4 regions of the Exiguobacterium sp. MH3 genome follow, and region 4 is predicted to be linked to each of the others. Evidence: riboswitches for the same ligand, from Rfam matches in the RefSeq annotation. Region 4 holds a riboswitch; each other region holds the start of a gene.
The links. A riboswitch is a leader RNA that binds a small molecule or an ion and turns the genes downstream of it on or off. The one in region 4 is predicted to bind thiamine pyrophosphate.
Positions count from the first base shown of each region.

Region 1 (7,984 bases), 780 kb from region 4:
TCAAGTTGTTACCGACGACAGTCGGAACGGACGGCTTCTATATTGCCGCGTTTAAAAAACGAGAAGATTGACACGAACGGAGGACTGTCATGGAGCTAGCTCACCTTTCGACTACTGGGAAAGTCAGGACTAAAAATGAGGATACGGTATTACTCGTCGGGAACGCCGAACGTGGTCTTGCCGTCGTTGCGGACGGTATGGGAGGTCATGCTGCTGGCGATATCGCAAGTGCGATCGTTCGCGAGGTATTTGAAGCATCCTTTTCACTCATGCCAAATCGTCCGATGGAATTGTCTGAATGGATAGAACAACGTGTAGCCGAGGCAAATGCCCGGATTCTTCAGTTTTCAAAAGACGAGCAACTTGCAATCGTCGGAACGACCATTGCCTGCGTATGCTGGGTCGAAGATTTGCTCGTCATCGGTCATGTTGGAGATAGTAGGGTCTATGCCCTTGAAGGTACGGCGTTAAAACAATTGACGGATGATCATTCTTACGTCAACATGTTACGACAAATGGGGGAACTTTCGGATGAGGAAGTCGAAAATCATCCACGTAAGAATGTCATCACACGGTCGGTCGGCTCGAACGAAACAGTCGAAGTCGACATTCAAGTCAGAGATGCTCCAGACTATGACCTCGTCCTCGTCTGTAGTGACGGATTGACCGATGAAGTGCCAGATGATGTCATCGAACAGATCATCTTACAGGATGAGCCGCTTGATGAGATCGTTGGACGATTGGTGAAAGAAGCGAATGCTCGAGGAGGCGCGGATAATATTACGATTGCCGCCATCCGGTTCAAAGAAAGAAAGAGGGTCTGAATATGCGATACGGAGATCGATTAAATGACCGCTACCGCATAGAACGGCTAGTTGGAAGTGGCGGGATGGCGAATGTCTATCAAGCCTATGATGAGATTTTAAAGCGTCATGTTGCCATTAAGATTTTACGGACTGAATTTTCGCATGACGAACAGTTCATTCGTCGATTCGAACGTGAAGCGCATGCTGCTACCAGCTTGAATCATCCAAACATCGTTGCCGTCTATGATGTAGGCGAAGAAGATGCCATCTATTACATCGTCATGGAGTATATCGATGGTATGACATTAAAAACATTTTGTGAAAATCAAGCATTACCTGTGCCGCAGGCCGTCGATATCATCGCTCAAATTTGTGATGCGATTGATCACGCCCATGCACACCGGATCATCCATCGCGATATCAAACCGCAAAACATGTTGATTCGAGAAGATGGTACCGTCAAAGTAACGGATTTCGGAATCGCTGTGGCGATGTCGAATGCGACGCTGACGCATACGATGTCCGTTCTTGGGTCCGTCCATTACTTTTCACCGGAACAAGCAAAAGGTAAATTTGCGGATGAGAAGTCGGATATCTATTCGCTTGGTGCTGTCTTATACGAACTTGTTACAGGACAAGTCCCGTTCGAAGGTGATTCACCGGTTGCGATCGCTTTAAAGCATCTGCAAGATACACCGCGGCGTCCATCCGTCTTGAATCCGAAAGTGCCACAAGCGCTTGAGAACTGTATCATGCAGGCGCTCGCAAAAGCACCGCATGACCGCCAACAGTCCGTCGCAGCGTTTAAGACAGATATGGTGACGGCGTTGTCTGACGAACGAGCAAGTGAAGGCATCCGTGGTGCAGAAGAGGATGAGATGGAAAAGACGATGGTCTTATCGCCTGTACAAGTGCCAGAAGAATCAAAAGCGGAACTAGAATCACCCGCTGTCACGACCGTTCAACCGAAAACACCGGAAAAGAAAAAGAAAAAACGCTGGTGGATCGTCCTCTTGTTACTCCTTTTACTGGGTGGGGCGGCTACGACGTTCGCGATGTGGCCGGATCCAACGGTCACCGTACCATCTGTCGTCAAGACGGATGGAGACGATGCGGAAACGAAGCTTGAGAAACTTGGATTTGTCGTCGAGACAACGGAACGGAGTAGCGATACGGTCGAAGAAGGCGATGTCATCAGTCAAACGCCTCGTGAAAAAGCACAGGTCAAGAAGGGCTCGACAGTCAATTTGGTCGTTTCTACTGGTAGCGCTCCGGTTGAGGTACCGGATGTGACGGATGAAGCTGAAAAAGAAGCAATTGCAACGCTAAAAGAAGCAGGATTCGCAAAAGTCGAAGTCGAGCGAGAGAAGTCGGATGAGATCGATCGAGGAAATGTGATTCGACAGTCAATTTCTGCTGGAACGGAGGTCATTGCGAAAGAACAAACGATTACGATTACTGTATCTGAGGGGACGTCTTCTTTCGAGTTGAAGGATTTGACGAATTTATCGAGTGATGAAGCAAAAGCTTATCTCGATAAAGTAGGATTAGACGGAACGTTCGAACAAGAATTTTCTAGCGATGTCAAACTCGATCAAGTCATCCGTCAGTTCCCGCAAGCTGGCGCACAAGTCGAGCCGAACGACTCCGTGACGGTCTTCATCTCTAAAGGTGAGGAAGAAAAAACAGTGACGGCGACGTTCCCTGAAAAGGTCGTCTATGATGCTGTTAGTGAAGATGAAGAAGAGGCTCCGCCGAAACAAGTCATCCGAATCGAGACGGAAGACGCGAAAGGGAAGCGGACCGTCATCGAGGAATCAATTGATCAAGATGAGACATTCGACGTGCCATTAACGATTGATCCGGGTGAAGAAGGCAAAATTACGATCTATAAAGACGATACGGTGTATCGTTCAAAAACCATCACGTACAATCAAGCAAAAGACGCACAATGAATGTGATAAAAGAGGAGTGCATAGGATGACGGAACAACGCATCGAAGAGAATCGAGAAGGAACGATCATACGCCTGCAGGGCGGCTTTTATGATGTCATGACACCAGAAGGAGAAGTTCGTTCACGAGCAAGAGGAAATTTCCGAAAACGCGGCATCAGTCCAGTCGTCGGAGATGAAGTCGTGCTTCATATCGAAAGTGAGACCGGGTACATTCTCGAAGTGAAGGAGCGGGACAACTTTTTAGTACGCCCGCCTGTCGCGAATATCGATCAAGCGTTGCTTGTCGTCTCGGCGGCAGAACCTGATTTTTCAGCGCATCTACTCGACCGATTTCTCGTCTTGATCGAAGCGAAGGAAATCCAACCCGTCATCCTGTTAACGAAGATGGATTTACTTGACGAAGTCAAAGGACCGGCTGTCCGAGAGGCGATTGCCGCTTACCGGAAGATTGGGTATACGGTCATCGAGACATCAAGTGAGACGTTGACGGGTGTTGAGCAAGTCCGTCCGTTACTTGCTGGAAAAACGAGCGTTCTCGCCGGACAATCCGGTGTCGGGAAAAGTTCATTGCTCAATGCACTGGAGCCCTCTCTTGATTTAGAAACAAGTGCGATCTCGAAATCACTCGGACGCGGACGTCATACGACGCGCCACGTCACATTGATGCCGCTTGCCGAAGGATTGATTGCCGATACGCCAGGTTTCTCGAACCTCGATTTTCCGTATGATATGGAAATCGAGGATGTACGGTGGAGTTTCCCTGAATTCGTGGCTGTACAAGATGATTGCAAATACCGAGGTTGCTTGCATTTGAATGAACCCGGTTGTGCCGTCAAGGAAGCCGTCGAAGCCCAAGAAATCATGTCCTCTCGTTATGAGAACTATGGTATGTTTATAGACGAAATCAAGAATCGAGCCCGGAGGTATTGAAGATGATTAAAATTGCACCATCTATCTTATCAGCAGATTTTGCGAATCTCGAACGCGATGTTAAAGCAGTCGAAGCAGCAGGCGCGGACTATATCCATTTTGATGTCATGGACGGTCAGTTCGTACCGAACATCTCATTTGGATTACCTGTGCTTAGCAGCTTACGTCAAAAGACGGATATGATTCTCGATGTCCATTTGATGATCGACCAGCCAGAACGTTTCGTCGAGGATTTCGTCAAAGCAGGGGCGGACATCGTGACGTTCCACATCGAAGCGACGAATCATGTCCATCGTGTCTTGCAACAAATCAAAGCAGCGGGCGCAAAGGCAGGAGTCGTCTTGAATCCCCATACGCCATTATCAACGATTGAACACGTCCTTGAGGATGTCGATATGGTTTTATTGATGACGGTCAATCCGGGCTTCGGTGGACAAGCCTTCATCGAGCGTGTCATGCCGAAACTCGCAGCACTTGCGCAAGTGAAAGCAGATCGTGGTCTGACATTTGAAATCGAGATTGACGGTGGCGTCAATCCGGAAACGGCAAAGCTTTGCATCGATAACGGTGCGAACGTTCTCGTCGCAGGATCAGCAATCTACAATGCACCAGATTATGCGGAAGCGATCACTAGCATTCGTCAAGGGGCTGCCGTATAATAAGAACGAGAAAACGAAATATGATGACCGCAAGGGGTGTCGCTTGAAAAGCGGCTGAGAGGAGTCTTTTAGACTTTAACCCTTCGAACCTGTTCCGTTCAAACGGACGTAGGGATGTGGCGCACGCAGGCAGTACGGCGTTCGTCGTACTGCCTTTTTGCGTCCTCTCGTACAATGAAGGAGGAAAATAGCATGAAACGGTTACAAATGATGATGGAAATTGCCATCTTTGCCAGTCTCGGAGTCGTCTTTGATTTACTGATTCCATTCAAAATGCCACAAGGAGGCTCAATCAGCTTAGCGATGTTACCGATCTTCGTCATGGCATTTCGCCACGGTGTCGTTGGAGGGGTCGTTACGGGAGCGCTTGTCGGTACGATTCAATTGATGTTCGCTCCACAAGTCTTGACGATCGTTCAACCGATGCTTGACTATACGATTGCGTATGGTGTCGTCGGATTAAGTGGTCTGTTCGCGCGTCAAGTCAGACTAGCCGCGCGCAATGGACAAAAGAAAAGCTTGATGGCGTTCGTTCTCCTGGCGACGTTATTAGGCGCAGGACTCCGTTATATCTGTCATGTCATCAGTGGAATCGTCTTTTTTGCCGAGTATGCCGAAGGTCCAGTCGTACCGTATTCATTGATTTATAACGCGACATACATGGTACCGTCTTACGTTCTTTGTGGTGTCGTTGCGGGTCTTTTATTCACGACTGCGCCACGCTTACTCCGTTATTCGGCACGAGGCGTCTGAGATGCGGGCGATTCTCGTCTGTGCCGGTCCGCGAGAAGAAGCGCCGGATTTACGGACGTTTTGTCAGCCAGGTGATTTTATCGTCGGTGTTGACGGTGGTGTTCAGACGATTGAATCGTTTGGGCTGACATGCGACCTGACGATTGGTGATTTTGATTCGCTTGGTTATGTACCAGAAGGGGCAATCGTTCATCCGGCCGAGAAAGATGAAACGGATCTCGAACTGGCACTTCGTACAGTCTCAGAGAAGAAACAGTTTGAGGATACCTTCATTATCGGGGCGACAGGTGGGCGGCTCGACATGACCGTCCAAAATGTATATTTATTGAAGCGATACCCAGAGGCACGACTCGTGACGAAACGAGAAGAGGTACGATACTTGGCTGAGGGAACGTATACAGTCGAAGCAGGGAGCTATTATTATCTTTCGTTCATTCCACTCGTACCATCGACTTTAAGCTTATCCGGAGTCAAATATCCACTTGATGCACATCCAGTACCGGTCGGAGGTTCCTTGACCGTCAGTAATGAATGGTGTGCGTCAGAAGCGAAGGTAGAGCTCCATCAAGGAGAACTATTGATGATGCGGACGCTTAAGGAATAGCACAATCATAGGAAAGAGGCCGTGGATGACTCCGCGACCTCTTTTTGTGTGAAATTATTCTTCGAGTTGAGAAGGGGCGACACGGATGTCGCTTTGAGCGGATAGATGTTTTCCTTTGACGAAGAGATGATAACTTCCCCACATGACAAGGAAGAAAGGAACACCGATGTATAGAGCGATTCGTTGATCCGCTTGAAACGCAAGACTGACGAGGACGACGACGTTAAGTGTCAACGAAATCAGTGGTAACACCGGATAGAGTGGTGTCTTGAATTTCAGTTCGGATACATCGTGTCCGTTTCGGACGAACTGACGACGAAATGCAAGCTGAGAAGCAGAGATCGAAATCCAGCCGACTTGAGCCCCGAGTCCGGCTAAGGACAAGAGCCAAATGAAGACGGTATCTTCTGCGAAAAATGCGGTCAGAAGCGATAACATCGCGAACATCATCGTAAAGAGTAAAGCACGCATTGGCACACCACGTGCATTGACGTAAGATAATTTCTTTGAAATCATCCCTTCTTGCGCCATTGCCCATAACATCCGAGTCGCCGCATATAATCCGGAGTTTCCGACGGATAATAGTGCCGTCAAGACGACGATATTCATCAAATCAGCAGCGTACGGAATGCCGATCGCATCAAAGACCATGATGAACGGACTGCTGACTCCGCCAGCCGTCTCATACGGAATTAATGCACCAACGATCGTAATCGATAAGACGAAGAAGATGAACGTCCGCCAGACTGTATTGCGGATCGCTTTTGGAATCGATTTTTCTGGCGTGTCGGACTCCCCAGCCGCAACACCGATCAATTCCGTTCCTTGGAAGGCGAAGTTGACGGCGATCATCGTCGTCAAGACACCAAGAATCCCGTTTGGAAACCAACCGCTTGCCGTAAAGTTCGCAAATAACGATGTTGGGCGATCTGCTTCCATCGGTAACCAGCCGAACCAAGCAGCGCCACCTAAAATGATGAAGAATAGGATCGCGAGGACCTTCAAACTCGAGAACCAGAATTCAGCTTCACCGAATGCTTTGGCGGAGACGGCATTCAGACCGAACAGCAAGACCGTAAAGGCGGTACACCAGACGACGACGGGTACATTCGGAAACCAGCGGTCCATTAAACTGCCGGCAGCTGTGATTTCGAGTGCCACCGTCACGGCCCAGCCGAGCCAATAAATCCAACCGACGGCAAAGCCGATCCCTGGTCCGATGAAGCGGGTCGTATAGGTCTGAAATGACCCCGAGACCGGCAGATAGACCGCTAATTCCCCTAGACATAACATTGTCAGATACATGATGGTCCCACCCACGATGTAACTGAGGACCGCCCCGAGAGGTCCTGCTTGTGAAATCGTTAATCCTGACCCTAAAAATAAGCCTGTTCCGATGATTCCGCCAAGTGAAATCATGAACAGATGTCGACTCGTCATCTCTCGTTTGAGTTGCATGATGACTTCCCCCAATTCTGACAAAATAAAGTACGTTCCTATTGTAAGCGTTTTCAATAAAAGCGACAATTAGTTTATGAGAAAAATAAATGAGGGCATAAAAAAACCGGAAGGGAAGATTCCCATCCGGTGGTTGCGCCTTATACGCGTTCGACTTTACCTGATTTAAGAGCTCGAGCTGAAACCCAAACCTTTTTCGGCTTACCGTCGACGAGGATACGTACTTTTTGTACGTTGACTCCCCAAGTACGTTTTGTTTTGTTCAATGCGTGTGAACGGTTGTTACCCGACTTTGGCGATTTCCCAGTAACGTAGCATTTACGTGCCATGCGTTCCGCCTCCTTTTATGTTGTTTTGCGTTCGTCCTAATAGACACTTTGCTATCTTAGCATGGTGTCAGGGCGGTTGCAACATAAAAAAAGTAGCTGACAAGAAAAAAACTTGACAGACAACCTCGAAATTTAAAATAATGGATGAGGATGATGGTAAAAGTTCATTTGACCGCTACTATTTTTCACTTATTCATTGTATAGTCAGTACGGCGACTTTTCAATAGTAGGTCCTTATAGTAGAATTATGAGAAGAATACAATATTCAAAGGGGGCTACTCAGGTGGCGATCGAGATGAAAACGACCTATGGAAAGATTGATGTAGATAATGATGTCGTCGCGCAACTTGCGGGCGGCGCGGCAATGGAATGTTTTGGTGTCGTTGGTATGGCATCCCAGTCTCAAATCAAGGATGGTCTTGCTGAACTCTTAAAACGTGAGAACTTTGCACGCGGTGTCATCGTTCGACAGGCTTCAGAGCAGGTCCA
Region 1 is NC_022794.1:1,980,661-1,988,644, reverse strand. It holds gene rsmB (16S rRNA (cytosine(967)-C(5))-methyltransferase RsmB) at 1-71, shown strand, start outside; gene U719_RS10615 (Stp1/IreP family PP2C-type Ser/Thr phosphatase) at 90-824, shown strand; gene pknB (Stk1 family PASTA domain-containing Ser/Thr kinase) at 827-2,761, shown strand; gene rsgA (ribosome small subunit-dependent GTPase A) at 2,787-3,692, shown strand; gene rpe (ribulose-phosphate 3-epimerase) at 3,695-4,351, shown strand; TPP riboswitch at 4,374-4,483, shown strand; gene thiT (energy-coupled thiamine transporter ThiT) at 4,544-5,104, shown strand; gene U719_RS10590 (thiamine diphosphokinase) at 5,106-5,708, shown strand; gene U719_RS10585 (amino acid permease) at 5,763-7,166, opposite strand; gene rpmB (50S ribosomal protein L28) at 7,307-7,495, opposite strand; gene U719_RS10575 (Asp23/Gls24 family envelope stress response protein) at 7,779-7,984, shown strand, end outside.
Region 1: another riboswitch for thiamine pyrophosphate. It lies ahead of thiT (energy-coupled thiamine transporter ThiT); the one in region 4 lies ahead of U719_RS06020 (thiamine phosphate synthase).

Region 2 (7,984 bases), 650 kb from region 4:
CTCAAGCAGCAGCTCAAAAAGAAGCGGAACAACAAGCCGCTAAAGAAGCAGCAGCTCAGCAAGCAGCACAAGAGAAGGCAGCGCAATCAGCAAAACCTTCTGGTTCGACGAAACAATCGGCACCAAAACCATCTACACCAGCACCAACTGCGCCAGCACCGTCAGCTCCTGCGACACCTAAACCGTCACCATCATCAGGCGGACTCTTCATTCATCCAACTGCTGGTGCTGTGACACAAGGGTATGGTTCTGCAGGCGGAGAAAACGGTTATACGTTCCATAACGGGATTGACTTCGGTGGTCCAGTTGGCACGCCGATCGTTGCAGCTGCAACTGGTACAGTCATTACAGCATCAGGTGGCGGCCCTTACGGAAATCACATCATGATTGCTCACCAATTGAACGGGAAGACATATACGACAGTCTATGCACATATGAGTTCATTGAACGCTAGTGCAGGTCAACGCGTCAGCCAAGGTCAACAAATCGGTACACGTGGTAGCACAGGAAACTCAACAGGTCCACACTTGCACTTCGAAATTCACGTTGGTGGATACAGCTACAGTGCAACAGGTCCAGCTAACTCAGTAAATCCAATGACTATGTTTTAAACAGTGAAGAATCGTTGCATATGCAACGATTCTTTTTTTTATATTTGATAAGAAATATATATATTACAAAAAAACGTTTTCACTTGAAATGTAAATGAAATTTTTTTGAAACGATTAGGGTGCTATAATCTATTTCAGATATGAGAGAAACTTGAATACTATAATAAAAAATGAAAATACATAAGTGAGGAAAACGATATATGCTAAAAAAACTAATTTCTACCATTGTTTTAGGGGCATTACTTACAACAGGTACACAACCGATCGCGGCAGCAACGATTAAAGAAAAAAAGGCAGAAAATGCCGCTGAACAACGTAAATTAGAAAAAGAGATTAAAAAGCAAGAAGCTAAAATTTCAAAAGAACAACGTCAAATCAATCGAATCGACGCAGCGATTAACGAAAAGATTTTCCAAGTTTCCGAAAAAAATAAACAAATTAAACAGTTAAGCAATCGAATCGATGAGTTAAAGGCAGACATCGTTCGTTACGAGGAGATGCTACAGAAGCAGGAAGAACTTCTCGGTGATCGTTTACGTGTTTTCCAAGAAAACGATGGAAACTCGATTAAGTGGGAAGAAGTCATTTTTGGATCAAAGGATTTAGGTGATTTATTCAGCCGAGTCATGGCGGGTAAAAAGATTGCTGAACAAGATGATAAAATGATTTCAGATTACATCGCGACACAAAAAAAATTAGCAGAAGCAAAACAAGCACTCGTTGAGAAAAAAGCGGAGCAAATGCAAGAAAAGAAAGTATTGCTTGAACAAAAAAAAGCGTTGAAAGCTCAAATGAAAGAGCGTAGTGCTACACTCAAAAAATTACGAAAAGGGAAGACGAAGTTTACGACAGAACTGTTAGACGCAAAAGAACTGCAAGCGACTCTCGAAGCGCAAGAACGTGCGATTGCGGCAGCGAAGGCAGCGGCTAAAGCAGCGGCTGAAAAAGCAGCAGCAGAGAAAGCGGCAGCTGAAAAAGCTGCTAAAGCAAGTGCTCAAGCAGCAAAACAAGCCAATAAGAATACAGAATCAACAAGTTCAGATACAACACCAATCGCTTCAGGTGGTGGGAAATTTGTCCGACCATCTTCTGGTGGGGTATCACAAGGGTTCGGACCAGCTAGTGGAGCAAACGGTTATACATTCCATAATGGCGTCGATTTCAAAGGTCCCGTCGGATCTCCGATCGTCGCAGCAGCAGCCGGAACCGTCATTACAGCATCAGGTGGTGGACCTTACGGAAACCACGTCATGATTTCGCATTTCTTGGATGGAAAAGTCTATACGACGGTTTACGCTCATATGAGCTCATTATCTGTTCATGCAGGACAAACGGTCTCTCAAGGTCAGCAAGTCGGAACACTTGGTAGTACAGGAAATTCAACAGGACCACACTTACATTTCGAACTACATGTCGGAGGTTATCAATATAGTGCTTCTTCTCCTCTGAATGCAGTGAATCCATTGGCATATCTGTAATCAAAAAACGGGCTTCGGCTCGTTTTTTTTTTGCTGCTGTGCTACAGTTAAGGCGAAACGAATACTTGAGCAACTAGGGGAGCTGGAGGAATCCGGCTGAGAGGAAAACCAATCTGTTTTCGACCCTATTACCTGAACTGGATAATACCAGCGTAGGAAAGTTGAGCCGAACGGATACCGGAATGCGTGTATAACGCTTTCGTATAGCGTCGACTGCTTTTTTACAGCGGTCGACGCTTTTTTTGTCGGTCACGACTCCCTTACATTGCTCGATGGGAAGGTGAAAAGAACATGAAACATGTACTGACGATTGCAGGATCCGACTCCGGTGGTGGAGCTGGGATTCAAGCAGATTTAAAAACCTTTTCGGCTTTAGGCGTTTATGGAATGAGCGTCCTGACAGCTGTCACGGCGCAAAATACGTTGGGTGTTCAAGCGGTGGAAGAGTTATCTCCAGAAATCGTAGATGCCCAGTTAACGTCGATTTTTTCAGACATTCGTGTCGATGCGATCAAAATCGGAATGGTCTCGAATGCGCAGACGATTCGTGTCATTGCTACACATCTCCGCAAACAGACAGTTCCGATCATATTAGATCCCGTCATGGTCGCTAAAGGCGGTCATGCCCTATTGCGGACGGAGGCTGAACAAGCATTGATTTCGGAGCTTTTACCGCTTGCGACACTCGTCACACCAAATTTACCGGAAGCGGAGCGTTTAACAGGACGATCGGTCACCAATCTAGATGAAATGCGACTGGCGATGCATCAATTAGCTACACAGACAGGGGCAGTATTACTAAAAGGTGGACATCTCTCAGGAGCTGCGACGGATTTGTTGTTTGATGGGGAAGTAGAACACCGCTTCACATCGGAACGGTTAGACAATCAACATACTCATGGAACTGGTTGTACCTTATCTGCGGCGATTGCGGCGCGGATGGCGCTTGGAGAAGATTTGACAGATAGTGTAAGACAAGCAAAGAGCTATGTCACGGAGGCGATTCGTCATGGATTTGCTCTCGGACAAGGTATTGGACCGACACATCATTTTCATTCACTTTGGAGGGATACACATGTTTACGACCATTCTTGAACACAAACCACTCATTCACCATCTGACGAACACGGTGACGATCAATGACTGCGCAAACGTCACACTCGCTGTTGGAGCATCACCCGTCATGGCGGAAGATATTCGCGAAGTAGAAGAAATGGTTAGACTCGCGCAAGCCCTTGTCTTAAACATTGGTACGATCGATGCAGACATGCAAGCAGCTCAACGACTTGCAGCCGGTGAAGCGGGACGTTTAAATGTCCCGATCGTTCTTGATCCAGTTGGAGCAGGAGCAACGACATTACGTACTGACTTTTCTAAAGAACTCATTGATCTCGGGTGTACGGTCATCAAAGGAAATACTTCTGAAATCAAGACGTTACTTGGGGAAGACGGACGAACTAAGGGAGTCGATGCTGCGGGAGATGCAATGATGGATCGAGAAAGTATTCGTGCATTCGCTCGCAAACACAAATCTGTCCTCGTCGTGACAGGTCCGAACGACTATATCACGGATGGAACGCGCGAAATGGAATTACATGTAGGAACACCTCGTCTAGGAGACATCACGGGTACGGGCTGTATGACGGCCTCCTTGATTGCGAGCTTCCTCGGTGCAGGATATACAGCGTTTGAGGCGGCTGTTCACGGAACATTCGTCATGGGAAAAGCAGGAGAACAAGCAGCCTCCGCGCAAGGTCTTGGTGATTTTAAACGAGAGTTGTTCAATGCAATCAGCCTCATGACGGTACAAGATCTGGTGGAGGTGACAGAACGTGTCAATTGATTACTCCATCTATGCAGTGACGGATCGTCGGTACCATCCTGGAGTCGCGATCGAGACGGTCGTTGAGGAAGCCATTTTAGGTGGGACAACGATCGTGCAACTACGGGAAAAAACAGCGCAAGGAAAGGAATTCTTCGATCAGGCAGTTCGGTTGAAGAGACTGACGGATCGACACGACATTCCTTTGATCATCAATGACCGGATTGATATCGCGTTACTCGTCGGAGCTGGTTTGCATATCGGACAAGAAGACATTCCTTTAACCGCAGCACGTCGCCTTTTACCAGATGCCGTGATTGGTGTGTCAGTAGCCACTGTTGCACAAGCGATTGAAGCAGAACGAGACGGAGCATCTTATTTAGGCGTGGGGTCTCTATTTGCGACGTCATCCAAAGCGGACGCTGATTCCATGTCGCACACGATGCTTCAGGCAATTCGAGAAGCCGTACGATTACCTCTAATCGGTATTGGTGGAATCACAGCAACGAATGTCTCCTCTCTGCCTATCCCGCTAGAAGGGTATGCCGTCATCTCAGAAATTTTTGCTAAAGAAGATCGGCAACTCGCTGCGCAGCAAATGACAGATGCTGTGCGTGAATGGCATCAATCACTTCAGAACAGGGTATAATCCGTTCAGAGGTGATTGTATTGAAATGGCAGACGATCCGTTTTCGCGGCTATTGGATTCGATATCGGTTAGAACCACAAATCATTCGAGTCGATAATCAGGGGATCTACCATCTAGGAAAAGTCTTATTTCCGCGTCCTAATCGTATATCTTATGAGATGGCCCTTTTATTGAAAGAAAAGTATGAAAGACGCTACAAACGTCCGTTGTATATTAAAACGAGCTCGATTGCGACGGAAATTTGGGGACATACTCATTTAGATATTTATTACCGGGCACTTCTTCATCTACCGATTCCGACGCGACTTCGTCAACGTTATACGAATCGATTAGAAAGCACGAAAGTCATTGACATCGGCGTACGCGCTGTCGATCAAAATCGAATTGTCTGGGATATTGGAGATTACGTAGGAGGATGGTTCGTGTTTTGGCTCATTCGCAGACGAATGCGCTGAACTTGCAATGTCCCGTTTCTCATGGTGCAATATAGGTAGAAACGAGGTGACGGACATGGACATTCCCCGTTGTGAAACGATTGCGATTGACGAACAACGTGCGTCTGAAATCGGACAAGTCGTGGATACGATCCCAACACTTGAAATCGGAAAGCTATTTAAGATTCTTTCGGATGCGACACGACTGCGAATCGTTTATGCGTTGACGATTGAAGAAGAACTATGCGTTTGTGATGTCTCAGCCTCTGTCGACTGTTCGATTGCGACGGCGTCTCACCATCTTCGGTCTTTGTTGAAACAAGGACTCGTCAAGTTCCGAAAAGAAGGCAAAGTCGTCTATTATTCCCTGGATGATCATCATGTCTCATCGCTTGTGCATATGGCTATGGAACATGTGCATGAGGGAAAAGCAGTACGTGAATGATTCTTTAGAATAACGAAAAGCGTAGCTATTGCTGCGCTTTTTTTGTTCATCTCGGATCGTTTTCCTAGGACAAGCATCGACCTCGTCCTGTCAATCAAGATGACGCCTCTATAATCTGAAGAGGCTGACTCGAAAAAAGAATAACTCATCTTTTCAGACCCTTTCCTCAGGCGAGACACAAGCTGGCTTTCTTGCTTCATTCCAGCAGAAAAGCGGGTCTCGTTCGTCTCTGATAGCGCAAAATCGCGCTTGTTCCTGTAGAAGTGGCGTGTGACGCGTCATTCTTTTTGTTACGAGATAAGGGTGGCAGAATGATGATCTGCCACCCTTATCTTTGTAAAGACTGACTTTTGAGTCAGCTCCTTTTTGTTTATTCTTGTGCTGATTTCTCTGATATGGCAGGAACGAAGCGATGGAAGAAAAAAATCGTTGCACTAATCATCAAAAAGGACAGAATTGACAGGCCGAGGCACATCCATTTATATGTAGCAATTAACGCATCCGATTGTTGTAATTTTGCCTGAAGCGTTCGATATAAATCATCTTTTACACGTGATAAGTCTTCAAGGATCGTCTGAGTCGTTTGAGTCGATTGTCTGGCGAGACGTTTTGCTGCTGCTGGACTTTGGCGTTCATATACGACGAAAACCCGTTCGATTTCTGACTCCCAGACATTGTTGCGACGAAGAAGATCTTTAATTGTTCCTGGAGTAGTCGAAGATTGATTCAGACTATTACGTAAGTCATGAATTTTCGAAGTCGAAAAATAATATTGTTCAATATAACGATTATCTTCGTACAATAAGAGGCCGCGGACTGCGTTTGCTCGATCTCGATTATGTTCAACCAACTGATCGACTTGATTAATTAACGGTATATCATGATCCTTCATCTGCGCTGTCATCGAAGCAATTGTCCGATAACCAGATAAGGCATAAATGATTGGTATAGAGGCAAATAAACTGATCAAAAGAATCAGCAGAACACGCTGACGCCATAGTGAGTGCATGCAATCATTCCTTTAAATAAAAAGACATGTCATTAGCTTAACTACTATTACAAGAAAAGTGAAGCCTGTCTATTTTTTGAATAGGGATAGGAAAGTAAGAAGTCAGTATTCTGAATAAAAAAGCAGGAAAGCTAGTGCAATCCGAGAAGCTGTTTTATGTAGAAGAAAAAGCGCAGCTTGGCTGCGCTTGGTTAAAACGAATAGGAATGTTCCTTATAGTTTCCGAAAACCGTATGAATTTCTGAGAATGTAACGAATGCATTTGGCTCAACGGAAGAGACGATCTCTTGCAAACGGACGATTTCATTATTTTGAACGACGACATAGACCATTTTTTTCGTTCGGTTGGAATATCCTCCACGTGCATCGAGAATCGTGACACCACGACCGAGTTCTTTTGTAATGACTTCATTGATTTCATCTGCTTTCTCACAAATGATGATACATTGCTTAGAAGCAGAATAGAAACTGTAAACCGTCTGAAGGGCTTTGGCGCGAACGAAGCTCATGATGAGCGCGTACATAACGTGTTTTAAGTCAAACACCCACCAAACAAGGATGTAGATGACAAGATCTTGCATCAGAAATATGCGAGGAAGTGGCCAGTTATGAAAACGAGCGAAGAAAAATTTTCCAAGAATATCAAGCCCTCCAGTTGAAGCACCACCGAAGAAGATCAATGCCATCGCAAGTCCAGAGACTAGACCGGCAAAGATGGAGGCGACGAGCGGATCATTTAAAGATTCCGGAACAATTTGAGTCGGAATCCAGTCGATTAAAAAAGAGGAAGCAACGACGATGATGCCGGATAAGAACATGAACCGTTTACGCAGAAAACGAAAACCTAAAAGGAAGAGTGGGATGTTTAAAAGCAATTGCGTTAAACCGATTGGCGTGTGGAAGAGCTCTTGGATGATGAGTGTGATCCCCATGATACCGCCTGATCCGATATCATTTGGAGATAGTAGTAAACTGATGTAAAGGGAATAAAGCAATGTACCGATGATTAAAAAACTAATTTTTTCAACTCTCTTTTTCTGTGGGTGTGTTGTAGTCATGGCAATATGATGAGTGACCTCATGCTCCTCCTTCTGTGAGTATCTGCCTGCAAGAGTACGCCCATATGCATAAAATTTCAACCCTTCTTATGAAAAAAGATGAAAAAGGGTACGTTTTTTTAGGAAGGTGATGAAAATGAAAAAAACGTTCTTGCTTATTGGTTGTATTTGTTTAGTAATACTAATTGGTATTCGCATTTTTCAACCATCGGATGAAGAAAATCGAACGTCTATTTGGCATGATGGAGATCTCGTAGCGAGACAAGTGGGTGCTTCGATGATGAATACGGTAGCGGTTCGTCAATTAGCCGAACAACTTCCGTTCTCATCAGAATTAAAACAGGTAGATGTCGAAGGGGAATCGTTGCGGCTTGTTTATGAGGTTACAGGAAAAGAGCGACAAGCCTGGATTGGTACCGATACTGGAACACTACAAGTGAATCAGGATTTTTTGAAAGCTCGGTTATCTAAAGTGCTG
Region 2 is NC_022794.1:549,315-557,298, forward strand. It holds gene U719_RS02760 (murein hydrolase activator EnvC) at 1-611, shown strand, start outside; gene U719_RS02765 (murein hydrolase activator EnvC) at 812-2,089, shown strand; TPP riboswitch at 2,155-2,265, shown strand; gene thiD (bifunctional hydroxymethylpyrimidine kinase/phosphomethylpyrimidine kinase) at 2,381-3,184, shown strand; gene thiM (hydroxyethylthiazole kinase) at 3,165-3,932, shown strand; gene thiE (thiamine phosphate synthase) at 3,922-4,560, shown strand; gene U719_RS02785 (hypothetical protein) at 4,572-5,015, shown strand; gene U719_RS02790 (metalloregulator ArsR/SmtB family transcription factor) at 5,071-5,439, shown strand; gene U719_RS02795 (hypothetical protein) at 5,810-6,448, opposite strand; gene U719_RS02800 (YitT family protein) at 6,640-7,506, opposite strand; gene U719_RS02805 (hypothetical protein) at 7,643-7,984, shown strand, end outside.
Region 2: another riboswitch for thiamine pyrophosphate. It lies ahead of thiD (bifunctional hydroxymethylpyrimidine kinase/phosphomethylpyrimidine kinase); the one in region 4 lies ahead of U719_RS06020 (thiamine phosphate synthase).

Region 3 (7,984 bases), 240 kb from region 4:
CCGATAAAGAATGACTGGAGAGAAGTGATGCTTTCCCCTTTGTCGTCTGTTGTTTGTTCACTTTTATCGAGCGTGACGCGGAACATCTCTTTTAAGTACGTGAACTGGATAAATTTAGTTCGGATCGTGAAGTAGATCCCACCGCCGATCAATACGGCAACTAGCACATACGCACCTAAAATATTGTTGGCGTAATCGACACTTCCTTGAATGACTTGCTGAATGGCGTTCATGATGGTGTATTCCTCCCAAAGAATAATAAAAGCTATACGCTAAATTATACGAATTTTCTGAAAATAAGCAACAACAAAATAAAATAAAATTTTAAAACTTAATAAGGTTAGCTAAAAAAACATATGATGAAATCTTATGAATGAACGAAAAACTGTCACTCTCGGTATCGAGAGTGACAGTCAAGTAAAGCTGGATCATCCATACTGTAGTAACTGTTCGTATAGGTCATCGAGTTGCTGTTGGATGCTTTTAGAAACGGTATCGGTCGGTTTTTCACGTTTTGCTAATTTCTGTTCAAGCCGCTCGATCTGCACTTCTAACTCGTGTTGTGACAAGCGTTTTGGTTTTTGAGGGGTTACGTGGAGTGAGGAAGACGTAGCGACCTTAGTACGCTTCTGTTGAGCATACGTATACGTACCATGATAACGCGTCAGACCATTTTCGAGCCACAGGATCTGCGGAAAAAGCCGATTCAAGAAATAGCGGTCGTGTGAGACGGCAATCAATGTACCAGAAAAATTCTCGAGTGCTTCTTCGAGTGTCTCTCTTGATTCAATATCGAGATGGTTCGTCGGCTCGTCGAGAATTAATACATTGATCGACGAATGAACGAGGACGGCGAGTTGCAATCGCACACGTTCGCCTCCGCTCAGTGACAAAATGGACCGAAAGACAGTTGGTCCAAAGAACAGGAACCGGGCTAGGATATGGCGGGCTTCCGCTTCTGGAACGGCAATCCGGTCTCTAAACCAGTCGATTAACCGCGCGTCCTCTTCGAAATGGGCATGCTGGGACAGGAAACCGATCCGATTCGATGGTCCACGCGTGAGTGTGCCTGCGTCAGGTGATGATTCGTCAAGCAGCAGTGAGAGCAACGTCGATTTTCCGCTTCCATTCGTTCCGACAATCGCGATCCGATCCTGTGCCATGATCTCGAACGAGACGTCATCAAAAATGTGGCGGGTTCCGTAAGCAAACGAGAGTTCTTCAGCGCGAAAAACGACTTGGCTCGTGTGATCAGTGGAAGAGAAGGAGACATCAGCGGTTTTGGCTTCGAGTTGTGGTCGTTTAATCCGTTCGATCCGCTCGAGTGCTCGTTCCATTGATTTTGCTTTACGGAATAATTTCTCACTCGGTGGAGACGCTTCGTTTGCCCATTGCCGGAGTCGACGAATCGCTTCCTTCATTTTCTTTATTTTTTTCTGTTGCTCTTGGTAGGCGTGGAACTGTTCCATCAAGCGACGTTCACGTTCGACGACGAACGCGCTGTAGTTCCCTATATAGGTTGTCAGTTCACCGTCCTCGAGTTCAACGATCGAGGTGACGACGGCGTCTAAGAAGACCCGGTCGTGAGAGACGAGCAGGATGGTTCCTGTGTAGTCCCGTAAGAACTGCTCCAGCCATTCCACGGCAGCTAAATCAAGATGGTTCGTCGGTTCGTCAAGAATGAGCAGATTTGGCTCCATGAGTAACATGCGACCGAGACAAATCTTCGTCTGTTCACCACCACTCAACTGGTGGAAAGGACGAGTGAGTAACGGACGAAGGTGTAACCCGTTCACCATGCGCTCGATTTTCGAGTCGAGTAGATAGCCATCCTTTTGTTCGAACGCATTCGTCGCTTCCGCATATCGTGCGAGTAACGCATCAAGATTCTCTGGTGCTGTCGCCATCATTTGCTCCAACTGTTGCATCCGAGAACGGATCGCGAGGATGTCTTCAAACGCTGTCCAAAGGACGTCGAGTCCGGTCATCGTCTCACTATAAACAGGAAGTTGTTCCAAATAGCCGATCGTCAAACCGCTCTTTTGATAGATGACACCACCGTCCGGTTGCTCAAGGCGAGCAAGCAAGCGGAGTAATGTCGTCTTGCCACTCCCGTTTCGTCCAATTAGACCGACACGGTCGTGTTCGTTTAAGAAGAGGGAAACATCCGTTAAAATTGTCTCGCCTCCGAATTGTTTGGTTAGGTGTTGAATGTCGCAAATCATCATAGTAAGTCGATCCTTTCGCGCGCATCAAAAAAAGGAGAGCGCAAATAGCACTCTCCATCACGTGTGAAAGATGCGCTTTGCTGTATTTTTCAATCATGAAGTTCTAAAAAAGGGCAGACGGGTGCCTTAGAACGCCATTCCATGAAAAATCGCGCGCAACAGATACAATTGTTCCATCAACCAGTGTTTGCACGCGGCAAAGTCCATCTTTTCACACCACCTTTCGTTTCAGATACATCTAGTTTACTATTTTTTTGTCAGTTACGGAAGTCTGAATTATTTGAACACACCCGCGATTGAACTGAAGAAGTCACTGAGTCCATCAAATAATTTAGCGAAAAATCCTTTCGTTTCTTCTGAAGTTGCGAACGCGTGGATGTCTTGTCCCGCATTTTTCAATCCACTCTCGATTTGTCCCCAGTTGATGTTCGCTTGCTCCATTTGATTGAACAGATTCGTCAGCCGGTCCATTTGTGCGTCAGACAACTGGATATTGTTGTTTTGAATGACTTGGACGATCAGGTTTTCGATTTCGACTTTGGTTTCCGGTTTTTGATTGGCGATCTCAGCCTTGATCTCATTCATCAAGTCAGCCACCTTATCCGTTCCGACCGTTTTTCCAACGTCTGATGTGACTGATAATTCTTGCTGTGCTAGATCCTTGCGTTCGTCACTTAACTTTATCCCGGTTTCAGCGGAAGTTTGATCGTACGCCTTCATTATTCCTGTCAGTGCCGATGTCCCGGTCACCTTGTAAGGGGAAGTAATCGTGATGTCGGCATCTTTGACACCCGCTGTGACGAGAGCGTTGAGATACATATCCTTCGTCACCCATGTGATGTTTTCCGTCGAGACGGAGAGTCCATCTCCTTTTTCCGTCAGTTCGATTTTAGCCGACGAATACATGTTGCCGCCTTTTTGCGACTGTGGGATGTTTTTCCCGAGATATTTTTCCTCGTCAGCAGAAGTGGCGATGATCGGTGTGATCCCTTCCGGTGCATTGAGACGTGAAAGCACCCATGCTTTATCTTTTGCGCCGAGCGACTCCCCGAGTGTGACGATCGTCTTATCGACGACTTGTTCGGCGGATGCGGCTGTTGGGAGTAATAAAGCAGAAGCGATAACGGCTGATGCCATGATTTTTGTTGGTGTATGCATAATGAAATCCTCCAATTGTAAGTAACAGAATGAATTATAGTATCAGGTACTAAAGTTAGTGTACGAGAACGAAAGAAGTTCGGAATCGGTCTGCAGATGGAGACGATATCCGTCTTCTGACACTCCATAGTATAGCGAAAAGGAGACAACTTGACTTCCGTTTTCAGCATGCTATAGTGAATTTGAATCGAATAATGACCACTAGGGGAGTCGGTAGACCGACTGAGACGAACGAAGACGTTCGGACCCTTTGAACCTGATTAAGTTCGTACTTACGGAGGGAAGTGGCGTCAAGTCTTGTTCTTCTTGCGCCATGCCCGTGTGTTTCGGGGTGGTGTTTTTTCGTTTCATAACTAAACGAGGAGGATGAGATCATGACATTCACACAAGAAATCAAACAAGCGGCACAAGCGTATTGGGATAGTAGTTTTACGCACCCATTCGTACAAGGAATCGGGGAGGGGACGTTACCGCTCTCGAAATTTCGGCATTACGTCATGCAGGATGCCTATTACTTAAAACACTTTGCGAAGATTCAAGCGAAGGCAGCGTCAAAAGCAGACGACTTCGCGACGATTGCGACACTTGCCGAGCATGCGACTTCGACTTACGAGGCAGAGTTGAGCTTACATCAATCATTTTTTGAGCCGCTCGGTATTACGGCAGCAGATCTTGAAGCATTTGAACCGGCACCGACAGCATATGCGTATGTCTCGCACATGCATCATGCGAGTGAAGGAACGCTCGGTGAGACGATTGCTGCCATCTTGCCATGTTACTGGTTGTATTATGAAGTCGGGCAACAATTACTAACGTGTACACCGGAAGAAAAAATCTATCAGCAATGGATCGACACGTATAGCTCGGAATGGTTTGAAAAGGTCGTCTTTGAACAGATTGCACGGCTTGATGCGCTGGCGGAGCAAGCGAGCCAGACGGAACGCGAGCGGATGAAACGTCATTTCGTGACGAGTTGTTACTATGAGTTACTCTTCTGGCACATGGGGTGGACGGAAGAGACGTTCACGTCGGTCTACGAAACGATTCCAGCTCGCCCGGTATCTTCTTAAACCAGTAGATGGTAGAATTAGGAATACCATCTAGTGAAAGTAGGGATTGGAATGGAAATCATAGTCATCACACTCGTAATCCTCGCGGCATATGCTATGCAACGAATGCTTGGTAAAGTCAAAGTAAGATTTGTAGGACTTATCATCCCAACGTTGATCGTGTTATCCGGTATATCCGCATCGACTCGAAACTTCAAGGTAGCGTATAGCATGGGGAGCTACATTTCTGCTGTTCTTGTCATCGTCGTCTATGCACTACTGACTTATTGGTTATACCGCGTCTACCATCGTGCGAAAGAAGAAGCTGAATATCCGTATCAATCATTAAAAGACCGAGGCATCCTTTAAGGAGCTTCGGTCTTTTGGTGTATCACGTCATCATTTTTTTCAGTTTTTAAAGCCGTCACCGAATTCGAGATGCAGTTGATCGGTAAAGACACCGTTCTTAAAGACCGGCACATCAACCGGTAAAGTGCCTTGCGGTTTGAACGTTCCGAAGATTGCTCGGATACCTGCAGGCAGGTTCGGTCCCGCTGATTTTAGATTGCCTGCTTCGGAGTCTGGACCGTTCGGATCACCTTTGAAGCCATAGACGAGGACGTGTGCCGGTGCGTCCGGTTGAACGGCGACATCGTATGGGTTACGGAGACTGAGCAGGACGGATGGTGTATCCGTTTGTTTCGCATAGCGGAAGATCGAAGCCGGAATCGCTTGTTCTGGTGCAGTAGGTAGTAGTTTAGCACTCGTGTTGACGTTGGAACCGACGATGATGTAATCTGCTGCATCGAGTTGCGCCCGTAATGTCGGGTTTTGGTCGAGCGGTAGCGTAGTAGCCGAGTAATTCGCTGTCGTCACGTGCCAGTTCCGATTCTTCGGTAGGGAAGCGATCGTTTTTTTCATGCTGTCCGTTTGATCCGCCGCAGGAGCGATCACAAGAACGTTGGCATTCTTTTTCGGTTTGAATGGTAAGGTCCGCTGATCATTTTTCACGAGTGTGACCGCGGCTTCCGTCATCGCACGTTCTTTTGCTTTATGCTCGGGACTACCGACGATTTGGTTCGATTGCGCGATTTTTTCAGCTAGGGATGTCGAATCAGTCGTACCGTTCCAAATTCCGCGTTCTGCTTTCAGTGTCAGAATCCGCTCAACCGATTGATCGATCCGTTCCTCTGAGAGGCGACCATCTTTGACTGCTGCGATCACATCCTTGAAAATCCGGTCGAGTTTTGTGACATCCTGCTCGGAACGAAGGATCGTCGGCATGAGCGCGATATCGACACCGGCGTCAAACGTCTTTAAGACGGCTTCTGATTCCGTGAAGTTGTCGGCGATCGCCTGCATGTTCAACGCGTCTGTGATGACGATGCCATCGTAGCCAAGTTTTTCGCGCAGTACGCCCGTGATGACATCATCCGATAACGTCGCAGGTAAAGGGAAGGTACCATTTGTCGACGTGACGACTTCAGGTTCGATTTGCGGCATCCCGATGTGTCCTGTCATGATCATATCGATGTCTTCAGCAATAGCTCGCTTGAACGGTACGAGCTCGACTTGTTCTAGCTCCTGCAGGGACCGGTCAACGACCGGTAATCCATAGTGGGAATCGGTCGCCGTATCGCCGTGACCCGGGAAGTGTTTGGCGGTCGCTGCGACACCTTCAGACTGAATTCCCTTCATTAGAGCGGAACCGAGTGTGCCGACGAGCTCCGGATCACTCGAGAACGAGCGGACACCAATGACAGGATTTCCAGGATTGCTGTTGACGTCGAGAACCGGACCAAAGTTGACATTGATGCCGAGCGCACGCAGTTCCGAACCGATGATATGACCGGCATCATTGGCATATGTGCTACTGCGGGTCGCACCTAACGCCATATTGCCAGGTAAGTTCGTCCCTGTTCCGAGCCGAGTAACGATTCCACCTTCTTGGTCGATCGTGACGAAGAGCGGAATATCGTTGCTAGCATCTTGTTTGACGACTTCTTGCAGATCATGAACGAGTTTCGTCGTCTGTTCGGTTTCGCTGACGTTCTCAGCAAACAAGATGACGCCGCCTAAATCATAGCGATCGATGATATTCGCGACTTCTGGGGCAAGCGACGTATGATTGCTGCCATTCCACTGCCGGAAGTCCGGCATGATCATTTGCCCGATTTTTTGTTCGAGTGTCATCGTGTCGATTTTGTGACTGATCCGATCGGCTGAAGATCCTGCCTCTGCCATGACAGGTAAACTACTTGAGACGAGTACTGCTGCGAGTCCGGCTGTTAACGTGAACTGTCCGATTTTTTTCATGATGTACGTCCTCCTTTAGTCAAACCGTGACTGGAATTCTTTTCAATACGGACAGTATAGCAAGGTGTTTGTTTTAAAACAATATTTTATTTGTAAACGATTTCAAATTGAAATAAATTTCAAAGATGTTTTTAGACAAACTGACTTGAATGAAAAAAAGTGACTCCCCCTGAAGAGGAATCACTTTCAAGTAAAGTCGATCGATTGATCAGCTATAGCGTTCCACGATGCTTGTCAGCTGACGTTCGACGAACGATTGATCCTGCAGTTCACTATTGGACAGACGCAGTTTGATCATCGACTCATCCGCACCAGCCATTTCACTGAATAATGAACCAAGACTGTGCGCACGACGGTCGACTTGGACGATTAAATCAATCCCTGAGCTGTCTTGAAGCATGATGATTTCGATCTCATCCAGTTTATGGGCGTAGTGTGTATTGCGAGCTGAATACTCAAGCTCCTGAGCAATCGGTAAATCTTTCCGGAATCGTCCAGGTAATTTTTCCGTATCGGCTTTTTTCAATCGGAAGCCAAGTGACTCCATCGCGTCTAAGACTGTCGCTTGGTAGCGGTTTGCTTCGACGATGACGGCGTCACGGTCCGATGGATCGACGGCTTGAGCGATGTCGAGTCCCGTCTCGATCCACGATTTCGATTGACTGACGGAGAGTGGTGTATTCAGCGGTACGCGTAATGTAAAGGGAATTTCCCGCTCGACACCCGCTTCAATCGTGAACTTCGCTTCATTTAAGGCAAATCGGTCGAGCGTGAAGGTCGTAAACGTCGTGCTATCATTGACTTCTTGTTTGTACTGCGTGTTGAATTCAAGATAAATTCGATCAATTTCTTGATCGACGTTTCCACCCTTGATATGGACGACACCGTGAATTTGACCGCCTGGTTCACAGCGGTCATCCGTCAAGCGTGTATCGACCGTTGCGGCACCGATTCCGATTTGTGAGAGAATTTTTTTGAACAAGATGAATTCCTCCTTTTGATTACGTACGAATGATAAAGCGTGTAAACTTGTCGAACAGGTACGAATTTGCTACAGTTTCGAAAGAACATCAGAAAAGGACGGGACGACTAGTGGAACTACATGAATTAAAAGCGAGTCTTGCCTCGCAAATCACGCAAGGAACACTGATCCATGCAACGATAAGTAATCCGCGTCAAAAATCAAATGATCTCCGACGAATCAAGGTAAAACCGATTCTATTAAGAGATACG
Region 3 is NC_022794.1:953,935-961,918, forward strand. It holds gene U719_RS04785 (sodium:alanine symporter family protein) at 1-233, opposite strand, end outside; gene abc-f (ribosomal protection-like ABC-F family protein) at 429-2,225, opposite strand; gene U719_RS04795 (DUF1002 domain-containing protein) at 2,505-3,386, opposite strand; TPP riboswitch at 3,580-3,686, shown strand; gene tenA (thiaminase II) at 3,761-4,456, shown strand; gene U719_RS04805 (hypothetical protein) at 4,508-4,804, shown strand; gene U719_RS04810 (glycoside hydrolase family 3 protein) at 4,844-6,751, opposite strand; gene U719_RS04815 (sporulation protein) at 6,960-7,733, opposite strand; gene U719_RS04820 (SAM-dependent methyltransferase) at 7,844-7,984, shown strand, end outside.
Region 3: another riboswitch for thiamine pyrophosphate. It lies ahead of tenA (thiaminase II); the one in region 4 lies ahead of U719_RS06020 (thiamine phosphate synthase).

Region 4 (7,984 bases):
TGTCTTTTGCTCGGGCACGGCAAAATGACTTCGCAGTTCGCTCATTTCCCGTTCGCCGCCAGACGTCTCGCCATACAGGGCGAACGTCAATGCGTCAAAGATCGTCGTTTTTCCTGCTCCGGTATTCCCGGAGATGACGAACATCGTCCGTCCGGCAAGTGCCGTGAAATCAATCGTCTCTTCACCAGCAAACGGTCCAAAGGCACGTAATGTCAGTCGTTCTGGGCGCATGTCGCTTCCTCCTTCAGGACGGCTTGCATCGCTTCCGTCGGTTTCTTCTCACGGACTGCTTCATAGAACTCACTGAATAGATCCGCAACGGATGCATCCTTGACTTGTTCACGCGACGCCTTGACTGCCCGCGTACTCTCGCGGACGAATCCGATTCGCTCGAGGTGCAGGATGTTCGGATAGATTTTCTTCAGCTTGCCCATCGGATCCATCAAGGCTTCACCGTCCGTTAGGTTGATCTTTAAGTAATCGTCCGTGTCTTGTGTCGCGACGAATGCCGAATCTGTCAGTTCAGTGAGACTTCCAGTCAGTTCCCGTAAATCACGTTTTGGTGCAAGTGGTTCGAACCGACGATCGAACGTACCCGCATCGTTCAACGTCAACACATCGACTCCTTTGACATGATGGGCTTCCGAGAATGAATATTTCAAGAGCGATCCGCTGTAGCGAACCGTCTCGGATTGAATCGCAAGCGGATTATGCAAATGACCGAGTGCCGTATACGTAAACGGTGCAAACTGACTCGCACTGACCTGTCCTGCCGTTCCGACGGACAATTGCCGCTCCGAATCCGTCTCGAGTCCACCGATCACAAAGGCATGACCGACGAGGACACTCGGTCCGTCCGGACTACACCCGGCAAGGATCGTCCGCATCGCATCATCATGTGTCTTGATCGTTTCGTCCTTGTACACGTACCGAACGGTCGCAGGATCGGCAAATGGCACAGGGTAAAACGACACTCCTTTAATCGTGACCGGAGTAATGACCGGCGTTAGTTTTCCGACGAGATGCAGACCGGCCCGTTGGAGTAACGTCGTTCCGAAACTTAACCGTTCAGCCGAATCGTGATTTCCGCTGATCGCAACGACCGGGATATCCCGGTCAAGGATCAAGGCAGCGAGCGTCTCATCAAGCAGTTCAACGGCTTCCGTTGGTGGCACGGCGCGGTCGTATAAGTCACCTGCAATGACGATCGCATCCGGTTGTTCGCGGTCGACGAGTCCCAAAAAATCGGCTAAGACCGCCCGCTGGTTCTCGAGCATCGACTCGCCGTGAACGATTTTGCCGAGATGCCAATCGGCAGTATGTATCCATTTCATCTTCATCACACTCACTTTTTAAATATAGTAGCTTAAGTGTAGCATGCGAGCGTTCGTTCTGCGACGAACATCCGTTTGGAACACAAAAAGCAGGAGTCATCATATTTCTTAGCGACTCAACAATGAATTTGAAGAAATAAAAAGTATACTTTTTATTATTGAAGAGAAGCACTATGCGTTATCTTTCACCTGAATTTCTTAAATGATTTATACGATGCTCAAACAAATCTGACGAAATTTTGATGTTTTGAAAAACCTTACTTCCGGTCACTTCCAATATCCAATAAATGTATTTTGTGTTAAGCTATTGTCGTTATACCTCAAGTAATAATTGAATCATGTCAGGACTCTCGTAAACTTTAATCATTATGGATCATCCATTGAAATATGAGGAGGTAAAACGTGAAAAGACTTATACTGTTAGCTCTGTTATGTACTTTATTATCTGCCTGTAGCATCAACGAGTCTAAACTCAGTTTGAGTGAGTTACAGACAATACCTAACGATGTACAAATGAAAATTAATCCTGACTCTACTTTGCAATTGATTAACACGAAAGATGATGTCGCCTATATTGTCTATAACACAAAGAAAACAATTACTACTGATCTCGAATCAAAAGAAGATACAGTGAAAATAAAATTGGACGAATCTAACGATACTAGTAAGAAAATGAAACAACATGTCTTTAAATTAACATTAGATTCTAAGCATGAAATCATCGACGTCTATTTAAACGGTAAATCTGCTGTATTCGATAACGTAACCGGTTCATGATTTTTGATTTCATAAAAAAATGAACGCATATCACCCTCATTTTACTTGTAGATTAAGGGGGGATATACAAAAAAGCAGAAGGCGAATGCCTCCTGCTTTTTTCACTCTCGTGACGAATGTGTTATTTCGTCCGTTGTTTTCTAAAGCGTTGAACGGAACGAATCACAGAAACCGATCCGCCGATGATCGCACCGACGCCGACGACGATGCCTGTTTTAAATTTTTTGCCCGATTGTTCTGATTTATGCGTTGCTTGATTGTGTTCAAAAAGTTGTTGGAGGGGCGACGACGTCTCGACTTCGAGAATTTTCGATGCATCCTGATGCACGTCTTCTCTACGTTCGACACTACAAGGTGACAGATAGAATGGGTTCAAGTTCGTCCGGTACCGATCCGGATTCCAGTTGGCTTGCTGAACAACTGCTTGGGCGTCTTCCGTCTGTGCTTGATCCTTGATTGGATCGAATTCTTGTTTCATCTGAATCACTCCTCTTCACGTTCAAAACCTGTAGACCGATTTACGTCTGAAGTCTTATTTACCTGTTTTTCAAACATTTAAAACATATATATTTAAAATTAGTTTTAATGTTTTGTGAACGTTAGCCGAAATAGGCATGATAGAGCCGCTTCGCTTTAACGAGATCCGCCTCGCCATGAATCAGAACGCGTCCATCTCGGAAAGCGACCATCCGATGTTCGTCCGTCGTAAACGCCAGCAAATATGGATTATGGGCGGAAATCGCAGCGACCGGCTGGAGACGTTGTTTCAACTGTTCCAGATCCCGCTGTCCGTCTCCGCGGATTTGAACGGCATCGCGACCGCACAGTGCCGTGAAATGAACCGTTTGATCCGATAAGTAAGGATAGGACGGTTCGATGCCGCACGACGGGCACTCCGTTTGCTTCAGTGACTGGACATTGATTTGTTGAAACGTATTCGACCAGACATCAAACGCAAGCAAGCGCGTCCGCATGGCGTCCGTCTTTCCGCTCAACCACTTCAATGCTTCTGTCACCTGCAAGGAAGCGACCATCTGTACAGCTGGTCCGATGATTCCCGCCGTATCACACGTCTCCTGATCACGCGGTAATTGATCGAGTAGACAATGCAGACACGGCGTCTCCCCGGGACGGACGGTAAACGTGATCCCATAACTGCCGACGCAGCCACCATAAATCCACGGAATCGAACGCATCAACGCCATGTCGTTCATCAGCAAACGAATATCGAAATTGTCCGTCGCGTCGATGATCAGATCGATATCATCGAGAAGCCACGTCAGCGCTGCCCGGTCGACGTCTACTACATGCGCTTCGATCGTCACCGTCGAATTAATCGCTTCAAGCCGTGCTTTTGCGGCAATCGCTTTTGGTACGATATGACGCGCATCCTCCTCGGTATAAAGCTGTTGTCGTTGTAGATTACTCCACTCGACATAATCACGGTCGACGATTCGGACGACACCGACACCGGCGCGGACGAGTTGTTCTGCCGACGCCGTTCCGAGTGCTCCCATGCCGATGATCAGTACCCTTGCTGATGCCAAGCGTACTTGTCCCGCTTCCCCGATCGGTTGAAATCGAGTTTGCCGTGAGTAACGGTTCATCGAATCAATCCACTCGTTGGACTACTCGCGACCGCATACTGTTTCTTCTCGATACGTCCCGCTTCGTGCCCGAGGCGCCCTGCTTCGACAGCTAGTCGCATGGCGTGCGCCATCTTGACTGGATCTTGAGCATGGGCGACAGCGGAGTTCAATAAGACACCGTCCGCACCTAGTTCCATCGCATAGGCGACGTCGGTCGGTGAACCGATTCCGGCGTCGACGATGACCGGGACTGTCGTCTGCTCGATGATGAATTGCAAATGGAGCGGATTGAGGATCCCTTGCCCGGAGCCGATTGGTGACGCCGCCGGCATGATGGCGTGACAACCGAGTTCTTCGAGTCGTCGTGCAAGGACGACATCGTCCGACGTATACGGTAAGACGATGAAGCCTTCTTTGAGTAATTCTTCAGAAGCCCGTAACGTCTCGATCGGATCAGGTAGTAACGTCTTATCGCAACCAATCACTTCGACCTTGACCATGTCACACATACCGGATGCCCGCGCAAGCTTCGCTAACCGAACAGCTTCCTCCGCCGTCTTCGCACCAGCCGTGTTTGGAAGTAGATCGTACTTCTCTAAATCAAGCGACTCCAAGAAATTCGCTTGTTGTTTGTCGAAGATATCGAGCCGACGGACGGCAAATGTCAAAATTTGTGAAGCAGACGCATCGATTGCTTTCTGCTGTACCGTAGCATCCGTATATTTCCCTGTTCCGAGCAATAACCGTGATTCAAATGTCTTTTCTCCAATTTTCAGCATGTTTATCCTCCTCCTACGAAATGAACGATTTCAAATGTGTCATTGTCCCGAACGACTGTCTGACCGTACGCCATGCGATCGATGATTTGTCGATTCTGTTCGACGATGACGAGCTTTTCCCCTAAGCCGAGTTGCGTGAGCATGTCCTCGATCGTTTTAATCTGTTCGATCGTGTGGTCATTGCCGTTAATCGTAATGTTCATCGGACTTCCTCCTTCTGAATCAATCGTAATGTATTTACCAAGACTTCCGCTGTCGCTGGTGCGAGTAATATGCCATGCCGATGATGCCCTGTCGCTAGGAAGATCCGACGGGATGAATCGGTGACTCCGATATATGGCAAGCCGGACACCGTTTGCGGTCGTACACCGGACCAGACTTCTTCGATGACCGCGTCACGAATCGGTGGATACAGTCGTTCTGCTGCTTGAAGCAGTGACATGATCCCAGCGACACTGACGCCGACCGTCTCGTCGTGCGGCAGTTCGGTCGCACCGATCAAAATCCGTCCGTCAGCTTTTGGCACGAGGTAGACGGCTTCATCAAACAGAATCGAGCGTAACGGCTGACCCGCGAGACGGACGGCGAGACACTCCCCTTTGACCCCATATGTCGCGATCGAATTTCCGACTGTATCGAGTAAGGCTTGCGACCCGCGTCCGGCAGCGACCGTCACTGTTCGTCCGGTCCACGTTCCTGCGTTCGATTCGATCCTGATGAAGTCATCGTTCTCTTCGATGCGTGTGACATCTACCTGTTCTTCAATCGATATGCCACGTGCGTGTAAGGCATACATCAATGCAGTCGTCAGTCGTCGTGGATCGATTTGACCGACAGCTGGAAACAGATGCTCGCGTCCTTTACGTTTTAACAAAAACGGTTGTTCCCGGTACCCACAATCGATGCCTGTCTCTCGCTCGAGTCGACGTGCAAGCAACGGATACAGACGACGACTACGTGCGGCAAGTGCATGCAATTCCGCCCTCAGCTCGATGTCCGTCGCGAGCATCCCGGCAGCTGCGCGGCTCGTTCCTCGTCCGCATGTTCCACGTTCTAAGACGACGACGGATTCATTCTGACAGGCGAGACCATAAGCAAGCGTCAACCCGATGACTCCACCGCCGATGATGATGTGATTCGTCATACGCGAACCCCCTGATAACGCTTGACGGCGGCGAGTGGATCCGATTGACCGAGAATACCCGATAAGACGGCGATTCCGGTTGCCCCGGTCGCTGCGATTTCAGGCATGCATTCTGGTGTAATCCCACCGATCGCAATGACTGGTTTCGTCGTGAAGGTGACGACTTGCTTTAATGCGTCGATCCCTCGGGGTGGTAGGTCCGGCTTCGACGCTGTCGGATAAATATGACCGTACAGCAGTCGGTCGGCTCCTTCCGCTTCTGCTGCCAGTGCCTCTGCTAGTGAATGGACCGATTTCCCGATGACGAGATTCGGAAAATGACGTCGCACATCGCGGACACGCAAGGAACGGCGCGTCAGCTGCACACCGATGCCGGCGACATGGGCGACGTCGACCCGGTCATGAACCGTTAACTGTTCAGGCGAATAACCATGCCCAAGGAGTGCTTCAATCAGATCAAGTAATTCTGCCGCCGATAAGTTCGGTTCACGTAGATGCAGCTGATCCGTATAGGGTTGAAGTGATTGAAAGGTCTTTATTTCGTCAAGCGGATGAATGGATCCCGTCGAAATCAGATGTAAACGCATCATGTTCTTCCTTTCCATACGAAAAAGGACCACTCCCGATGTTGAAGGGAGTGGTCCGAAAATGCGCTGAAGCGCTAAGGATATCTAGGGTTTCGAGCCACTTCCCTCCGCTAGTACGAACTAGATCAGGTTCAAAGGGTCCGGATACTTCCGTCTCAGTCTGCTGGGAGACTCCCCTAGTGTCTTTTCGTGTTTAATTGGCTTGCCCCATTAGTCTAGCATGAGTCGCTTTGCTTCGCTAGTCCTAGTTGAGCGCTTCCACTTGCTGAATCAGCTCCGATTTCGTCGGTCGCTGTTGCTCTTGGCTGTCGGCATACGTCTGCTTTAGCTTCAGGATGCGCATTACTTTAGCATCGAGCATCTCCGGCGTCAGCGTTTGGTCTTTGACGGCTTGCATCACTTCAGCATGAACTTTTGCGTAAGCACCTGCCTCTGAAAACATCGCCATATCAGCTCCATTGACGAGCGACTGACGTGCCGCTTCTGCGAGACCATATCGTTTCGTGATCGCTCCCATGACGAGATCATCCGTGATGATGACACCGTTGAATCCGAGTTGCTGACGCAAGAGGTCAGTCAAGATCGGCTTTGAGAGCGAGGATGGATTCGTATCGTCATACGCGGGATAGAGAATATGGGCAACCATCACCATCTCGGCGCCCTCTTGAATCGCTTCTTTAAACGGTAACAGTTCCGTCTGCTTCAGTTCTTCCTTTGATGCCGTCACTTTCGGTAGCCCGACATGGGAATCGACACTCGTATTGCCGTGACCGGGAAAATGTTTGACGACCGGAATCGTTCCCGTCTCCTGCATCCCGTGCATCAGGGCCGTACCAAGCGTCGCGACGGTCTTCGGATCAGCACTGAACGCACGGTCGCCGATGATCGGATTGTTCGGATTACTGTTGACGTCTAGGACCGGTGCGAAGTCCATGTTGAAGCCATAAAATCGTGACAAATGTCCGAGCGTACGTCCGACATCTTCCATTTTCGCATCATCTGCTCCTTGCGCCATCCGTTGACTCGTCGGTAGACGTAATCGTTGATCCGGTACCCGGCTGACCCGTCCGCCTTCTTCATCGATCCCAACAAACGCATACGGTTTTTGATTCGTCTCTTGAATCGCACGTGTGAACGTCAAGAGTTGTTCTTCTGACGTGATGTTTCCGCCGAGCAATAAGACCCCGCCAATCGCATGCGTCTGTAACAATTTCCGGTCAGCTGCTGAAAGTTCCGTGCCGGCGACTCCGATATAGAGCAGTTGATCGATTTTTTCTGACGTCGACATCGCTTTTAATTGTTGCTTTAGTTTTGCTTGTTGTCGTTCTTCTTTCGTCGGCTCAGGCTTCGGTTTCTTTTCTTCTGTCGGTTGTTTCGATTCCGGTTGTGATGATTTCGTTGGTTCCGTCGTCTCCTGCGCACACCCTGCAAGCAACAGGCAACCGATCAGTACGACTTTCTTCACAAAGGATCCTCGCTCCGGACACCATTGATCGAATAATAGACGGAAATCTCAGCGTTCAGGGATTGCGAGACCGAACAATATTTATCCTTTGATAACGAGATGGCGCGACGGACCTTATCTTCCGGGAGATCTCCTTCGAGCCGGTAATGAATCGAGATCGACGTAAAACGCCGCGGATGGTCCTCTGCCCGTTCTCCTTCGATATCCATTTCGAAATGGGTGATCGTCAAGCGCATCTTCTCTAAGATCGAAACGATATCAATTCCGGTACAGCCGGCAACGGCATGTAGCAGTAGCTCAGTCGGTCGC
Region 4 is NC_022794.1:1,196,039-1,204,022, reverse strand. It holds gene U719_RS06060 (AAA family ATPase) at 1-231, opposite strand, end outside; gene U719_RS06055 (exonuclease SbcCD subunit D) at 213-1,334, opposite strand; gene U719_RS06050 (hypothetical protein) at 1,737-2,111, shown strand; gene U719_RS06045 (hypothetical protein) at 2,233-2,589, opposite strand; gene U719_RS06040 (ThiF family adenylyltransferase) at 2,711-3,718, opposite strand; gene U719_RS06035 (thiazole synthase) at 3,715-4,479, opposite strand; gene thiS (sulfur carrier protein ThiS) at 4,482-4,682, opposite strand; gene U719_RS06025 (FAD-dependent oxidoreductase) at 4,679-5,623, opposite strand; gene U719_RS06020 (thiamine phosphate synthase) at 5,620-6,213, opposite strand; TPP riboswitch at 6,296-6,398, opposite strand; gene nagZ (beta-N-acetylhexosaminidase) at 6,455-7,675, opposite strand; gene U719_RS06010 (OsmC family protein) at 7,672-7,984, opposite strand, start outside.